DNA from 3 places in the Variovorax sp. J31P179 genome. Region 2 is predicted to be linked to each of the others. Evidence: riboswitches for the same ligand, from Rfam matches in the RefSeq annotation. Region 2 holds a riboswitch; each other region holds the start of a gene.
What was found. A riboswitch is a leader RNA that binds a small molecule or an ion and turns the genes downstream of it on or off. The one in region 2 is predicted to bind thiamine pyrophosphate.
Positions count from the first base shown of each region.

Region 1: linked by a shared signal. The riboswitch ahead of thiC (phosphomethylpyrimidine synthase ThiC) and the one ahead of QTI17_RS33540 (LuxE/PaaK family acyltransferase) in region 2 are both predicted to bind thiamine pyrophosphate.
Region 3: linked by a shared signal. The riboswitch ahead of QTI17_RS07540 (purine-cytosine permease family protein) and the one ahead of QTI17_RS33540 (LuxE/PaaK family acyltransferase) in region 2 are both predicted to bind thiamine pyrophosphate.

Region 1 is NZ_JASZYL010000006.1:443,394-448,836, forward strand. Features, by position in the region: gene QTI17_RS18560 (patatin-like phospholipase family protein) at 1-1,130, opposite strand, end outside; gene QTI17_RS18565 (HAD family hydrolase) at 1,141-1,833, opposite strand; gene thiC (phosphomethylpyrimidine synthase ThiC) at 1,875-3,755, opposite strand; TPP riboswitch at 3,838-3,943, opposite strand; gene QTI17_RS18575 (VTT domain-containing protein) at 3,971-4,936, opposite strand; gene QTI17_RS18580 (DUF3047 domain-containing protein) at 4,974-5,443, opposite strand, start outside.
Region 2 is NZ_JASZYL010000025.1:47,244-52,686, reverse strand. Features, by position in the region: gene QTI17_RS33555 (ABC transporter permease) at 1-332, opposite strand, end outside; gene QTI17_RS33550 (ABC transporter ATP-binding protein) at 329-1,075, opposite strand; gene QTI17_RS33545 (acyl-CoA reductase) at 1,084-2,553, opposite strand; gene QTI17_RS33540 (LuxE/PaaK family acyltransferase) at 2,550-3,662, opposite strand; TPP riboswitch at 3,731-3,824, opposite strand; gene QTI17_RS33535 (Rieske (2Fe-2S) protein) at 3,982-4,521, shown strand; gene QTI17_RS33530 (alpha/beta hydrolase) at 4,544-5,443, opposite strand, start outside.
Region 3 is NZ_JASZYL010000002.1:660,817-666,259, forward strand. Features, by position in the region: gene QTI17_RS07520 (sulfate adenylyltransferase subunit 1) at 1-160, shown strand, start outside; gene fdxA (ferredoxin FdxA) at 204-533, shown strand; gene QTI17_RS07530 (NAD(P)/FAD-dependent oxidoreductase) at 491-1,555, shown strand; gene QTI17_RS07535 (phosphatase PAP2 family protein) at 1,637-2,221, shown strand; TPP riboswitch at 2,274-2,383, shown strand; gene QTI17_RS07540 (purine-cytosine permease family protein) at 2,455-3,792, shown strand; gene thiD (bifunctional hydroxymethylpyrimidine kinase/phosphomethylpyrimidine kinase) at 3,737-4,582, opposite strand; gene QTI17_RS07550 (FAD-dependent oxidoreductase) at 4,630-5,443, shown strand, end outside.

The DNA of each region.
Region 1 (5,443 bases), on a different contig from region 2:
TCCCGCCATTGGCGCGCGGTGTCGAGCAGGAACTCCTGGGTCTCGAGAGTGGCGCGCGCGCCGGCACCGAACAGCAGCGTGTCGGCCACCGCGCGGACACCCGGCACCCGGTCGCTCTGGTCGATGTTGTTGGCCGGATCACGGGCCGAGTTGACGCTGATCACGATCAGCTTGCGAACGCTGCCGCGCGGGATGCCGACCTCCTCGAAGCTCTCGCGCAGGCCGCCGCCGACCAGGGCGCGGTCGAGCAGCCGGCGCACCGCCAGGTTGTCGGCCACGCCGCCGTCGACCAGGTGGATGAAGGGGCGGCTCTGCGCATCGAGGTAGCTGTTGGCCTGCATGCGGAACATGCGGGCCCGGTAGTTGCCGCCGCCGCGCACGGCGAGCCGCGGCACGATGCCACGATCGCGGCACTCCTGCGAATAGTTCTTGAGCGTCAGCGGGCTCAGCAGGATCGGCACCGCCGACGAGGCCGCGACCGCGAACGACAGCGGCACGCTCTGCAGGTCCGAGCAGATCAGCTCGAACTGGTCGGCCGTGAATTCGAAGGGCGTGCCGAGCGACATGTCGGTGGCCGCGATCACCAGCTGCGGATGGCGCGGGTTGCGCTCGATGTCGGCGTAGGTCTTGCCCTCGTAGATCTCGTCGAGCCGGCGCGCCAGCAGGTGGCTGCGGCCATACCAGGGCGATGTGAGGTCATGCAGGCTGCCCGGCCGCAGTGCCTGCAGGATCAGGCTGTTCTGGAAGTTCTGGCGCAGGAAGTCGCGCTCGAAGTCGGGCAGCCTGTCGGCACCGAAAGCCGCGTAGTAGGCCGCGAGGATGCTGCCGCCCGAGACCCCGCTGATCACGTCGGTGGCGTCGAGCAGGTCGGAGTGGCGGCCGTTCAGGTCGAACCTGGTGCGGCGCAGTTCCTCCAGCACGCCATAGCCGAAAGCGGCGGCACGCGCGCCGCCGCCGGAGAGCGTCACGGCGACCAGGATCGTGGGGTCGCGGCCCGACGCCGGCGCCATCAGGCTGGAAGTCGGCGGCGCCCGCTCGACCAGCGGCTCGTTGAGCCATGGCCGGATCGACGAACAGCCCGCCAGGCAGGCGGCGATCAGGAGACCACAGAGCGCGCGCAGGCCGGGCATGCGGTGGGTATCAGGCGACGGCGGGGCGCCAGTCGGCCAGCAGTCCGGGCAGCTGCGCCATGTCGGTGAAGATCTGTGCCACGCCGACGGCCCGCAGCGCTTCGGGCCCGCTGTGGCCGAGATCGCTCGGGCTGTAGCCGAACACGGTGGCGCCGGCTGCGACGCCGGCGGTGGCCCCGGTGACTGTGTCCTCGACCACCGCGCAGCGCGCCGGGTCGACGCCGAGCGCCGCCGCCGCCGCCAGGTAGACGTCCGGCGCGGGCTTGGAGCGCGGGGTTTCGTGGCCGCTGAAGATCCTGCCTGCGAAGCAGTCCAGGATGCCGATCTTCTCGAGCTGCAGCTCGACCTTGTGACGATCGGCGCCCGAGGCGCAGGCAATGCGGCCGTCCAGCGCCGCGTGCAGCGCGCGCACCGCCAGGGCGGCGTTGGGAATCGCGAGCAAATCACGCTCCAGCGCCTCGTTGCGGCGGCCGCGGAAGCCGTGCAGCCATTCGGGCGTGATCGCGAAGCCGGTCCTGGCCTCGATCAGCGCGGCTTCGTCCTTGACCGCCTTGCCGGTGAAGATCCGCATCGATTCCTCGGTGCTGATCGCCCAGCCGAGCTCGCCGAGCATCTCGGCGAGCACGCGGTTGGTGATGGGTTCGGAGTCGACCAGGACGCCGTCGCAGTCGAACAGGACGGCGTCGAAGGGAGGTGCTTTCATGGGAGCGATCGTAACAACGTCGCCCCCGGAAGCATGACGACTCAGGCTGGTCGGATCGGAATGTAGATCTCGCCGCCGGCGGCCTTGAACTCGGCCGACTTGCCGGCCATGCCGTCCTCGACCGCGTCGGTCGCCTCGATGCCGCGCTGGGCGGCGTACTCGCGCACCTCCTGGGTGATCTTCATCGAGCAGAACTTGGGCCCGCACATCGAGCAGAAATGCGCCACCTTGCTGCTGTCCTTGGGCAGGGTCTCGTCGTGGAACTCGCGCGCGGTGTCAGGGTCGAGGCCAAGGTTGAACTGGTCCTGCCAGCGGAACTCGAAGCGCGCCTTCGACAGCGCGTCGTCGCGCGAGCGCGCACCCGGGTGCCCCTTGGCCACGTCGGCCGCGTGCGCCGCGATCTTGTACGCGATGATCCCCTGCTTGACGTCGTCGCGGTCCGGCAGGCCCAAGTGCTCCTTCGGCGTGACGTAGCACAGCATCGCGGTGCCGGCCCAGCCGATCATCGCGGCGCCGATCGCGCTGGCGATGTGGTCGTAGCCCGGCGCGATGTCGATGGTCAGCGGGCCCAGGGTGTAGAACGGCGCCTCGTGGCAGTGCTTCAGCTGCTCGTCCATGTTGGCCTGGATCAGGTGCATCGGCACGTGGCCCGGGCCCTCGATCATGGTCTGGACATCATGCTTCCAGGCGATCTGCGTCAGCTCTCCCAGGGTGCGCAATTCGGCGAACTGGGCCTCGTCATTGGCGTCCGAGGCGCAGCCCGGGCGCAGGCCGTCGCCGAGCGAGAAGCTCACGTCGTAGGCCTTCATGATGTCGCAGATGTCCTCGAAGTGCGTGTAGAGGAAGCTCTCCTTGTGGTGCGAGATGCACCACTTGGCCATGATCGAGCCGCCGCGCGAGACGATGCCGGTGCGCCGATCCGCCGTGAGATGGATGAAAGGCAGCCGCAGCCCGGCGTGGATGGTGAAGTAGTCGACGCCCTGCTCGGCCTGCTCGATCAGCGTGTCGCGGTAGATCTCCCAGGTCAGGTCCTCGGCCACGCCGCCGACCTTCTCCAGCGCCTGGTAGATCGGCACCGTGCCGATCGGCACCGGGCTGTTGCGCACGATCCAGTCGCGCGTGGTGTGGATGTTGCGGCCGGTCGACAGGTCCATCACGTTGTCGGCGCCCCAGCGGATCGCCCACACCAGTTTCTCGACCTCTTCCTCGATGCTGGAGGTCACGGCGGAGTTGCCGATGTTGGCGTTGATCTTGACCTTGAAGTTGCGCCCGATCGCCATCGGCTCGACTTCCGGGTGGTTGATGTTGGCCGGGATGATGGCGCGGCCGCGCGCCACTTCGTCGCGCACGAACTCGGGCGTGATGATCTTCGGGATGCGGGCGCCCATCGGGTTGCCGGCCAGCCGCTTCTCGCGCGCCTCGTCGGCCATGTACTCGGCCATCCATTCGCGCCGGCCGTTCTCGCGCAGCGCGACATATTCCATCTCGGGCGTCACGATGCCGCGCCGGGCGTAGTGCATCTGCGTGACGTTGGCACCGGCCTTGGCGCGGCGCGGCGTGCGCTGCAGCGCGGCGGCGCCGGCGCGCAGCTCGGCGATGCGCCGGGCATCGCGGTCGGCATGGGTCGCGCCATCGTCCAGCGCGAGATGCAGGCGGCCCTCGTAGCGTTCGGTGTCGTTGCGTTCGGAGATCCACGCATCGCGCACGCCGGGCAGCCCGCGGCGGATGTCGATGTCGGCCGCCGGGTCGGTGTACGGGCCCGAGGTGTCGTAGAGAGACACCCGCTCGCCATTGGTCAGCGCCACTTCGCGCACCGGCACGCGCAGGTCGGGCCGGCTGCCGGCGATGGCGCCCTTGGTCGAGGCCGGGAAGGGCTCGCGCGTGAGCGTGAGCAGGGAAGCGAACTTGTAGCTGGCATTCATGCGGGGCACTCCTGTTCTTGAAAACAAAGGGTGCTCCGCGATGCCTCCGAACGGCATCGCTCCGGAAAAGGGAGTGAGGGTGCCGGGGAGTCGCAGCTCTTCTTACGCTGGTATGAACCAGATCAAGTTCGCGGGTTCGGCCGCTTGGCCATCTCAGCACGCGTCTGCGTGCACCCCGGAGCGGGGCCGATTCTAGGTGCCTTGCGGCCCCGCGATCAAGCGGAGTGTGCCGCCGCCAGTGGCGGAACCGTCCGCATCGGCTCGGCGGCATGCAACGCCGCCCAGGCGTCCAGGCCGCCCGCCAGCACGCGCACCCGCGGCAGGCCCGCGCTCATCAGCACGCGCGCCGCCGCGATCGCCGTGGCGTCGTCGGGGCAATCGCAGAAGACGACCACTTCGCGGCCATCGGCAAAAGCCGAGAGCCGCTTCGGCAGCTGCTTCAGGCCGATGCCGATCGCGCCCGGGATCGCCCTCGTGTCGAGCGCGCGGGCCTCGTCCGAGCGGACGTCGATGACTGTCGGGCCGGCGCCCGCCGCCAGGGCCTCGCGCAAGGCTTCGACCTGGACGTGGACGATGTCGTCGACCTGCTGCGCCAGCCGGCGTTGCCGCCAGCGCCAGCCGATGAAGGCCGCCAGCGCCAGCACGCCGATCGCCAGCGCGCCCAGGCCGATGTTGGAGATCACCGCGAGGACGTCCTGGATCGCGGCATGGAAGATCCGGCCCACGAACAGGCAAAGCAGGGTCCAGATCAGCGCAGCCACGGTTTCGTAGGCCAGGAACCGCAGGTTCGACATGCCGAGGGCGCCGGCCATCGGCGGCGCCACCACCGAGACACCGGGCACGAACTTGGCCGCGATCAGCGACCACCCGCCCCAGCGCCCGAGGATCGATTCGCTGCGTCGGACGCAGGAGTCGGGCGACAGCGAGATCCGGCACAGCAGCCGCATCACGCGGTAGCCCCAGCGGCGCCCGGCCAGGAACCAGACGCCGTCGCCGAGGATGTTGCCGAGCACCGCCGCCAGCACCACCGCGACCACGGACAGCTGCCCGCCGACCGTCAACCCGCCCGCCACGACCAGGAACGGCACGGCCGGCACCGGCGCCCCGAGGCGCGTCGCGAGCGTGGCGGCGAAGACCAGGGCGGCGCCCTGGCTGGCGAGGAGCGAGACGAAGTCGTTCATGGTTGTAGTGACGTGGAGGCCGGGGCCAGGTGAGCCGCTATTGGCCCTGAGCCGGCCGTTCGGCCGACGCTGGCGCGGGCGAGGCGGCCGCTGCGGCCGCCGGCGAGGGCGGATTGCCGCGGAGGTCGAGATCCGAGAAGTAGGCGATGCCGTGGCCGTGGGTGTTGTCGGCGTCGGCCGAGACCGCCACCGCCGTCACGTCGGGCCGGATGTCGCCGGCCTCTTCGCCGAAGGCACGGCGGTAGTCCGACAGCAGGTTGCGGCGCTCGGAGGTCCAGCTGCCCGGCTTGGCCGCGGCGCCGGATTCGAGCACCACCATGCGGATGCGCTTGGTGAAGGCGTTGTCGAACGCGTTGCCCTTGGCTTCCTTGTTGTCCCAGACGTAGCACAGGGTCTCGGTCGGCACCGCCTCGCCGGTGGCGCGGCGCGCCAGCGACAGACGGGTGCGCTCGCCGACGGACAGCCGGTCGGCCGGGAAATCGAAGAACACGCAGACCTTGGCCGCGC
Region 2 (5,443 bases):
GCCAGCGCCAGCTTGGGGACCACCTGGCTGACCACGATGTAGGGCTTCAGCAAGCGTTGCAGCAGCGTCGACTCGGCCAGGACCACGCCGCTCGCGAAACCGATCAGGCAGCCGAGGCTCAGGCCGAACAGCAGTTCGAGGCCGGTCGCGCGGATATGGGGCCAAAGGTAGCCGGTGGACAGCCCCATCCAGAGCGACTTCATCACCGCCGAGGGCGGTGGCAAGACCAGCGTCGAGACACCGGAGGCGCGCGACGCCAGTTCCCATAGGGCAAGCAGGGCCAGCAGCAGCGCCCAGGCGCCAAGGCGCGCGCGAACCGAGGCCTTCTTCATGCCGCCTCCAGGTCCATCGCATCGCGCACCTGCGCGCAATGCCGGTTGAAGGCCTCGCCGTAGCGCATGGCCGGCGCGCGGGGCCTCTGGACTTCGACGCGGATGGCGCTGACGATCCGGCCGCGGTTCATCACCGCGACCTGGTCGCCCAGGTACACCGCTTCGGCGATGTCATGCGTGACGAACAGGACGGTGGTGCGGCGCAGCCGGCACATCTGCAGCAGATCGTCCTGCAGTTCGCCACGGGTGATCGCGTCGAGCGCTGCAAAGGGTTCGTCCAGCAGCAGCAGCGACGGCTCGAGGATCAGGGCGCGGGCCAGGGCCACGCGGCTCTGCTGGCCGCCCGACAACTGCCGGGGGTAGTGCTGCGCGTGGCCGGCCAGGCCCAGCAGTGCCAGCAGCTGCTGCGCCTTGTCGATCTCGTCGGCGGACGGCTTGTGCTGCAGCGACACCGGCAGCAGCACGTTGTCGATCACGCGGTGCCACTCGAGCAGCGTGGGCGACTGGAAGACGAAGCCCAGCTGCGGGCCGGGCGCCAGCACCGGCCTGCCTTGCAGGCGGATGCTGCCGGCCTGCGGATGCAGCAGGCCGGCAGCGAGCTTGAGCAAGGTCGTCTTGCCGCAGCCGCTGCGTCCGACCAGGCAATGGAACTCGCCTTGCGCGATGCGCCAGTCGACGCTGCGCACCACCGGCGGCCAGCCGGGAAAGGTGAAGCTCACCTGGTCGATGTCGAGGAAGCTCACATCGATCCCTAGTCGGCGTAGGGCGCCAGCGGGTCGGCCGCGATCTCTGCCGACTGCTCGATCTCGACCATTCGAACCAGATCCAGCAGGTTGAACCGGCCGTCGTGATGCCAGCCCGCTTCCGGCGAACTCATGGCGCCGATGGCGCTGATGCGGGTCACGCCAGCGGCGCCCAGCAGTTCGGCCAGCCGGAACAGCTCGGCCGGCGCCGCGGCCACGCCCGCGGTCTGCAGGAAGGGCCGGTGCGCCTCGATCCGAGCGACCACCTGGTCCAGCGCATCGACCGCGACGACCTGGATGCTGCGATGCGATGCCGTCGGCGCCAGCTCCTTCACCTCGTCGGTGTAGGCAACGCCGAAGGCCGCGCCGTCCTCGCCGATCAACCCGTCGCCGCCTCCGTCGCCCACGGCCATCGCCTGCAGCTCGATGCCCTGGCGCCAGCCGGCCACCGTGGCCGAATCTTCCAGCGACAGAGCCCGGCGCGGGAAGCGGTGCTGCAGGTTGGCGAGCTCGCTCGCGAGGTAATGAGCGAACTCGCGCGGCGACACCCGGCCGCCGCGTTCGACGTAGAAGACATGGGGGGAGTAGCAGCCTTGCTGGTCATAGCGCATCACGTCCCAGGCGGCCAGGCGTGCCGTCGCCGGCGCTTTCAGGGCATCGAGGGCCGAGGCGCTGACCAGGCCGAAGCCCAGCTTGTGACCGTAGGCCAGGAAGCGCGTCGTGACCGGCAGCCGGCGCCGGATCTGGTCCAGCGAATCGTTGCCGCCATAGGCCAGCACCGTGTCTGCCTCGGCATACAGCGCCGACGCCTGTTCCTCGTCGCCGCCCTTCCACCACACCACGGCCAGGCAATCGGCCAGCGGCGGGTGGACTTCGGCCAGCAGGCGCGCGAACAGGCCCGCGAACAGCGGCTCCGCGCTCGGCAGCTTGCCGATGTTGCCGGCCTTCACGAGCAGCCCGCAGACCAGGCTCCAGAGCGCAATGGCCGGCACGTTGCCGGCCCAGACGTGGACCAGAAGCTCCGGCCCGAAGGCCTTCGCCGCGCCGCCCTTGGGGCGCGGCTGGAATTCGTCAAGCAGCTTCGGATTGGCGAAATCCTCGGCGACGAAGCGATGCAGCTGCGGCGCGCGAAAGGTCTTGAAGAAGGCCGTGAGGCCGAGGCGGACCATCTCGGCGTCGTAGCCGGTGACGATCGGCAGCAGCTGGTCGAGCTCCCTGCGGTATGGATCGGCCGGGTCCAGCAGCCGAGCCATCGCCCGATCGACCACGTCCACGATCCCGGACACGGTCATGGTCTTCAGATGGCGGCGGGTGGCGTGCCCGACACGCACGGCAAGGGCGCGCATCTGATCCGGACTGAGCACCGGAACGGCGACCTCGAGCCGGGTCGGGCCCGATTCGAAGCGCAGGGACCGCCACTGCACGTCCGCTGGCGCCAGGCCCGGCAGGTAGCCGGCGGTCGCATGCAGCGTCGTCATGCGGCGGCCCGGATGAATTCCTCCACCGCCAGCGAGCAGCCCTTGGCCTGCGCGCCCTCGGCGCGACCGAGCAGCAGGAAGCCGCCGTCCGCCGCCAGGCCTACGTCCTCGGTCAGGATGGTGGTCACCGAATTGAAATTGGCGAGATCGCAGTGAACCAGGATCCCGCGCTCGGCAGGCGCGACTTCACGGCCCGTGAGCGGGTCGACCAGACGCGAGCGGATCCAGTGCGGCCCGGACTTGACCGAGGGCACCGAGGCGTTGCCCGCATCGTAGAACTGCGTGCTCAGCTCGGTCATGCCATACATGTTGATGCAGTGCGATCGCTCGATGCCGAGCAGCGCGGACAGCTCCGCATAGAAGGTGTCGAGCGGCAAGTCGCGTGACTGTCCCTTGTAGCCGCCGGTGTCCAGCACCCGGCTGCCCGCCGGCAGGCGGAACGACTGGCCGCGCCGCTTGAGCTCGTCGATCAGGTGCACGAAGCTGTAGCTGGCGCCGAGCAACGCGAAGGGCTCGCCGCGCTGCTGCGCATCCGACAGGGCCTCGCAGAGTCCCGGCAGGTCCAAGCCCTGCGGACTCATGAAGTAGCGGCTCTCCGCGGTTCCGAACGCCTCCATGGCCAGCGCCAGATAGTGGGCGAGCGAGGAATTGGCCAGCACGGTCTCGGTGGGGAACAGGATGCCCATGCGCATCGGGCCATGCCCCCGCATGAAGCGCTGAGCGAAGTTGCCGATCATCGAGCGGTCGTAGACCGCCAGCGTCGGATGAAAATGGCGGCCCTTGACCTCGCTGCGGGTGGTGCCGCTGGTCATGAAGACCCGGTCGGTGGCGGCCGGCGGCTCGCAGCGCAGCGGCAGTTCCTTGAAGGCGTCGATCGGTACTGCCGGGATGTCGCTCCAGCGCTTCACGCTTCGCGGGGTCGCGCCGCGCCGTTGGCAAAAACGCTTGAAGGGCTGGTTGTTGGCGTACTGGTAGGCGAACAGTCGCAACGCCAGGCCATCGAAGTCGGCGTCGGAGCAACCGTCTTGCGCGATGAAGGCGAGGACGGCAGCGACCACGTCGCTGGCTGCCGCCGTGGGCGCAGGTGGATTCGCAGAGGAATTGTGCATAGGGCCTTCTTCGTGACCGTGAAACGGGTGCTCCGAAGGCCGCTTCGGGGTCGGCAGGATGTGCCGATGACCCAAGCAACTGCTCTTCTTCCGCCGGTGTTAACCGGTTCAAGTTCGCGGGTTTGAATCTCAGCACTGTGACGTGCACCCCGGAGCATCATGGATTTTAGGCGCATTCGCGCCTGCCGCCGTGCCGGCCCGCGATCGGCTCCTTGCCCATCAAGTCAGGCAGGGCGAGAGAGGGATGATCCCTTTCATGGACGTGGAGCCCGATCCAGTCCTAAAGTCTTCATCTTCTTGCTGACTTCCTCGATACGAAGTGACCCTGCGTCGCGTTCTGCTTGTGATCGCATTCCTGGTCGCCACGGGTGCCTGGATTGCCTTCGTTTATTGGATGACGGGGATGGAACGCAAGGAGCCGGCCTACCTGGAGATCGACCTCACGGAGATTCCGCCGGGCAGCCCGAAGTTCTACACCTTCCAACGTACACCCCTGGCCCTCGTGCGAACCACCGATGCGATGCTCGATGACCTTCGGGCGCAAACCGCCCACACCTGGAACCATCGTCCGATCGCGGCCGGGCGTCCATCGTTCTTCATCTACTCCCTGGTGAGCCCGGCCGACGGATGCGAGGTCGATCACGTGCCCAGCGGCGCGGACCGCTACGCGCCAGTGCGTCCGTGGCAAGGCGGCTATCGCGATCCATGCCGTTTTGGCGAATGGGACTACGCTGGCCGCGCGATCAAGCAGTACGCGGACCAGGACGCGCGGCTGCTGCAGATGGCCGACCTGGATGTGCCGGACTTCGAAGTCAGGGACTACCACATCTTGCGCATCACTCGTGCCCCGAAGCGATAGTCGAGACCGATGTTTTGCGAGTTCAGCATGCCTCCAGCGAGCGATCGGCAGGGCGCTGCGGACCCAACTGACTCTCGAGCCACTCGCACATCGCGCTTGCGCTCTGCTCGAAGCCGATGATCGCCGAGTAGTGGTTGGCGCCCGGTTGAGGTGCGCACAGCGACAGGTTGCCCGCATCGGTCCAGGCAGAGTGGAAAGTGGTCGACTGCCGCACGAACTCCGCGCTCTCCTCGCCGCCCCATGTCAGCAGAACCGGCGTGGGACAGGCGCGAATCGAGAACAGCGGCGAGTTGCGCCGGATCACGCCGTCGTCCAGCTGAATCTGCGGCTGCAGGTAGCTGTGGCGCAGCGGTTCCAGGTCGTACAGGCCGCTGACCAGAACGGCGGCCCGGAACGGATCTTCAGGCAGGCCGTAGTCGTCCGACCAGCGCGTCTGCAGTGCCATGGCCGCCAGGTGGGCGCCGGCCGAGTGCCCGCCGACGGCCACGCGCGCCGGATCCCCGCCGTGCCGCTCGATGTTGCGCAGCACCCAAGCCAGTGCCGCCCGCGTCTGGCGCGTGATCTCGTCGATCCCGACCCAAGGCGCCAAGGCGTAGTTCACGACCACTGTCGTGATGCCCAGCGCATGCAAGCCCAGCGCGACACAGCTGAAATCACCGGCCAAGAACGCCCGCCAGTAGCCTCCGTGGATGAAGACGAAGACCGGCGCATCGGACGGCGCCGCCGGGAAGATGTCCAGCGTCTCGGCCAAGGTCGGCCCGAAGGGAACGCCCTGCAGGCCGGGCAAGCGCTCGCGAGCCAACCGGCTCTGTTCGACGTAGTGCCGCTGGTAGGCGCCCGGGTCACTCAGCCGGGCCGCCGGGTTGTACTCGGCGTCGATCTCTGCCTGGCTGGCGAACTGGCGGTAGAGCATGGGTGGCTT
Region 3 (5,443 bases), on a different contig from region 2:
AGCCAACGCCATCGGCGACGTGGTGCTGTCGCTGCAGCAGCCGCTGGCCGTGCTGCCCTTCACCCAGTCGCGCACCTTGGGCTCGCTGATCCTGGTCGATACCGCCTCGCACCGCACCTCCGCTGCGGTGCTGGTGCGCCCTGCCGCCACAAAGGCCTAAAATTCGGGGTTTTCCCGATCATTCCCTTCCGCTTGCCAAGAAAATGACCCACGTCGTCTCCGAATCCTGCATCCGCTGCAAATACACCGATTGCGTCGACGTCTGTCCGGTCGACTGCTTCCGTGAAGGGCCGAACATGCTGGTCATCGATCCCGACGAGTGCATCGACTGCGCGGTCTGCATCCCCGAGTGCCCGGTGAACGCGATCTACGCCGAAGAAGACCTGCCGGCCAACCAGCTGGCCTTCATCAAGCTCAACGCCGAACTGGCGCTGGCCGACGGCTGGAAGAGCATCACCAAGCGCAAGCCCGCGCTGCCCGATGCCGACGAGTGGAAAGACAAGACCGACAAGATCGGGGAGTTGGTGCGCTGAGTACGCCGGCTGCGCCCATCGAAACCGATGCACTGATCATCGGCGCGGGGCCGGTCGGGCTGTTCCAGGCCTTCCAGCTCGGCCTGCTCGAGATCTCCTGCCACATCGTCGACGCCCTGCCGCGCGCGGGCGGCCAGTGCGTGGCGCTGTACGGCGACAAGCCGATCTACGACATCCCCGGCACGCCGGTCACGACCGGCAGCGGCCTGGCCGAATCCCTGCTGCAGCAGATCGCGCCGTTCAAGCCGCGCATCCATTTCGACGAGCAGGTCGCGACGCTGGCCCGCCAGGACGACGGCCGCCTGCTGCTCGGGACCTCTCGCGGCAACGCCTTCCTTTGCAAGACGGTCTTCATTGCGGCCGGCGTCGGCGCCTTCGTCCCGCGGCGCATCGCGGTCGAAGGCATCGCCCGTCTTGAAGGCACGCGGCTTTTCTACCATCCCGACGCCCTCGAGCGCTTTGCGGGCCAGTCGGTGATCGTCCACGGCGGCGACGATGCCGCCCTGGAGACCGCGCTGGCACTGCTGCCGCTGGCCAAGGCGGTCACGCTGCTGCATCGCCGCGACGTCTTCCAGGCCGAGGAGGCCACGGTCGCGGCCGTGCGCGAGCGCATCGCCGCCGGCGCCCTTCGCCTCCAGGTCGGGCAGCCGGTCGGTTTCGATCCGGCCCATCTGCAGGTCGCCACGCCCGACGCGCAGACCGTCGCGCTGCTCTTCGACACCCTGATCGGCTGCCTGGGCATCTCGCCGCGGCTCGGGCCGATCGCCGACTGGGGATTGGCGCTCGAGCGCAAGCAGCTGCCGGTCGACACCGAGAAGTACCAGACCCAGGAGCGCGGGATCTTCGCCGTCGGCGACATCAACACCTACCCCGGCAAGAAGAAGCTGATCGTCTGCGGCTTCCACGAGGCCACGCTGGCGGCCTGGGGCGCGGCGGCGATCGTGTTTCCCGACAAGTCGATCCCGCTGCAGTACACCACCACCAGCACGCGGCTGCACACGCTGCTCGGCGTCGCCCACTGAGAAAGAACCGATCGATGCCTGAACTTGAGGTGAACACCCCGTTCATGGTGGGGACACCCGCTGGCCTTAGGATCGCCTGACATGCAGGACGTCAACATTTCTCTTTTCCAATGGCTCGGCGCGGGCCATGCGCCCGACGCGCAGTTCCTCTGGCTGGCAACGCAGCTGGCCGACGGAACCTCCTGGCTCTGCCTCGCACTGCTGGCCGTGGCCGCCTGGCGGCAGCCCGCACAACGCGGCTACCTGATGGCGACCCTGGCCGCCGCCGGCGCCGCCGCGCTGGCCGCGCATGCGCTGGCCCAGGCTCTCAATCTCCCGAGGCCCTTCGTCGCCGGCCTGAGCCCCAACTACATCGCCCACGGCGCCAGGGGTTCGCTGCCGAGCGCGCATGCGAGCGTGATGTTCACGCTGGCACTGGTGCTCTGTCTGCGCCCGGCCTTGCGAACGCTTGGCCTCGCGGTGTTCGCGATCGCACTGGTCACCGGCTGGGCCCGCATCTACGTCGGCGCCCATTTCCCGTTCGACATCGCCGCAGGGCTCGCGCTGGCGATCGTGATCACGGGGCTGTTCTGGGTGCTGGCCATCGGCGTGCGCCGCATCGTCCTGCCGCTGATCGCCCGCGACGATGCGCGCTCGGCAAAGCCCACGGGCACGCCCGCCGCCTGAGCGGGCCCGCCGGCCCCGGCCGGCTCTACAATCGACCTGCTTCGCCTGACGGAAGCAACGCTAGGGGTGCCGGCCCGCAACACGCAGTTGCAGGCCGGCTGAGAGAGTCCCTTTGAACCTGACTGAGGTAATCCTCGCGCAGGGAAGCTGGTCCGGCGGCCGCCACGTTTTCTCGCGCGGCGGTCGGGTCGCCGGCCTCGCCCACCTGCCACACACTTGCATGGAGCAAATGGATGGCAAACACAACCCATGAACAGGCCTCGGCCGCGGCCAACGAGGCGCTGACGCCGCTTGGCGAATCGCACCGCGTCTTCCAGTGGCGCGACCACATGGCGCTCTGGTTCAGCCTGGGCGTCGGCCTGCTGGTGATGCAGATCGGCGCCTATCTGGTGCCCGCGGTCGGCACCCGCGACGCGATGCTGGCGATCGTGCTGGGCTCCTGCATCGGCGCCGGCCTGCTGGCCTGGACGGCCCGCGTCGGCTGCGAAAGCGGCCTGGCCAGCGCCGGCCTCATGAACGCCACCTACGGCAGCGCCTTCGCGCGGCTCCCGGTGCTGCTCAACATCGTGCAGCTCATCGGCTGGACCACCTTCGAGCTCGTGATCATGCGCGAAGGCACCCAGGCCATCGGCGCGCAGGCTTTCGGCTGGTCGCTCGGCGGCCCGCTGGGCACCGTCCTGACGACGCTGCTGTGGGGCGCCGTGCTGCTGGCCTTGCTGGCCGGCTCGATGGTCAAGCTGGTGCGCCGCTTCGTGAGCCGCTTCGGCCTGCCGCTGGTGGTGCTCTCGCTGGCCTGGCTGAGCTGGCAGTTCGCGGCCCGGCTCCACGCCAAAGGACTGGACGCCTTCTGGACCCGCCCCGGCGACGGCTCGATGGGCATGTTCGGCGCGCTCGACCTGGTGATCGCCATGCCGGTCTCGTGGCTGCCGCTGGTGGCCGACTACGCACGCCACGGCAAGCGCAGCGCGGGCGGCCTGGGCGGCGCCTTCAGCGGCACCTGGATCGGCTATGTGCTGGCCAACATCTGGTGCTACGCGCTCGGCGTGATGGTCGTGAGCGTGGCCGAGCCCGGCACCGACCTGGTCGCCGCCCTGCTGCTGGCCCAGGGCGGCCTGGTCGCACTCGGCCTGATCCTGATCGACGAGCTCGACAACGCCTACGGCGATGTCTACTCGGGCTCGGTGTCGGCCCACAGCCTGCGGCCGCGCTGGAGCGTGCGGCGCTGGGGCCTGCTGCTGGCCGCGGTCTGCATCGGCTTCGCGCTGGTGCTGCCGATGCACACGCTCGAACCCTTCCTGCTGCTGCTGAGTTCGGTGTTCGTCCCGCTCTACGGCGTGATCCTCGGCCGGCTCGGCACCGGCAACGCGCCGGTGCCGCTCGGCAGCCGCCGCGTCGACCCGGCGGCGGCCGGCCTCTGGATCGGTGGCATCGCGGTCTACCACGCCTGCGCCGCCTGGGCGCCGCAGTGGGGCTCGGCGCTGCCGACCCTGGCCCTGACCTTCGTGTTGGCCCTGGTCACGCGCCCGGCACAGGCAGGCGAACGCTCGGCACTGGTGCAAAGCCGTGGTTGAGGGGACCGTGACCGGCGCCGACCTGCATGTCCGCGCCCGCCGCCATGGCGGCGACCACATAGCCGCGGGCGCGTTCCACCGCCACGGGCAGCGCATGGCCGAGCGCCAGGTGGGCAGCGATCGCCGACGACAGCGTGCAGCCCGTGCCATGCAGATTGCGGCTCGCGATGCGGCTGGAAGAGAGCCGCAGCCGCTCGCCGTCGGCCTCGGCCAGCAGGTCGACCACGTCGTCGCCCGGCAGGTGGCCGCCCTTGAGCAGCACCGCCCTGGCACCCAGGGCGAGCAGTTCGGTGGCCGCGTCGTCGAGCGCATCGACCCCGTCGATCGCATGGCCGATCAGCAGCGCCGCCTCGTCGAGGTTGGGCGTGACGACGATCGCGCGCGGGAACAGTTCGCGCACCAGCTCGGCCACCGTCTCGGCGGCGATCAGCCGGTCGCCGCTGGTGGCGACCATGACCGGATCGAGCACCACGTTGGGCAGCTTGTAGTGGTCGATGGCCCAGGCCACCACCTCGACGATCTCGGGCGCATGCAGCATGCCGAGCTTGACCGCGTCGACCCCGATGTCCTCGACCACCGCCTGGATCTGCGCCTTCAGGAAGGCCGGCGGCACGCCGTGGATGCCCGACACGCCAAGCGTGTTCTGCGCCGTCAGCGCGGTGATCGCGGTCATCCCGTAGCAGCCGAGGGCCGAAAAGGTCTTCAGGTCGGCCTGGATGCCGGCGCCGCCGCCGCTGTCGGAGCCGGCGATCGAAAGCACGCGTGCGTAGCGGGAAAATGCAGAAGTCATGTTGAAAATTATCGACCACGCACGCCGTGGCCCACGCTGAGCCCGCAATGAGCCCGTCGCAAGAATTCCCTTTCCGCTCCGCGGCCGTGCTCGGCGCCGGGCTCATGGGCCGGCTGCTGGCACTGGCACTGGCCCGGGCCGGCTGCGAGATCGACCTGTATGAAGCCGGTGGTCCGCAGGCCGAGGGCGCCGCCGCACGGGTGGCTGCTGCGATGCTCGCGCCGCTGGCCGAATCGGCCGTGGCGCCGTCCTCGGTCGTGCGCATGGGGCATCACGCGCTCGACCGCTGGCCGACGCTGATCGCAGCGCTCGCGGCCCCGGTGTTCTTCCAGCGCGAAGGCACGCTGGTGCTGTGGCACCGCCAGGACGCCGCCGAGGCCGCGCGGCTGCGCCGCGTGCTGGAGCGCACCGGCGAACGGGTGCCGGAGCTGCCCGCGATGCGTACGCTCGACGCCGCCGGCATCGAGGCCATCGAACCCGCGCTGGGGCGGCGCTTCGCGCAGGCGCTGCTGCTGCCCGACGAAGGCCAGCTCGACAACCGCGCCTTGCTCGACGCGCTGCTGGCCACGCTGCAGGCGCAGCCGAAGGTCCGGCTGCATTGGCAGGCGCCGCGCGCGCCCGACGACTTCAGTCCCGGCGCCACCGGCCAGCCCGAACGCGTGATCGACTGCCGCGGCCTCGGCGCCAAGCCGCAGTGGGGCGCGCTGCGCGGCGTGCGCGGCGAAGTGATCCGGGTCCATGCGCCCGAGGTCACGCTGCGGCGGCCGACGCGGCTGGTGCACCCGCGCTACCCGATCTACATCGCACCCAAGCCCGATCACCTGTTCGTCATCGGTGCCACCGAAATCGAGTCGGACGACA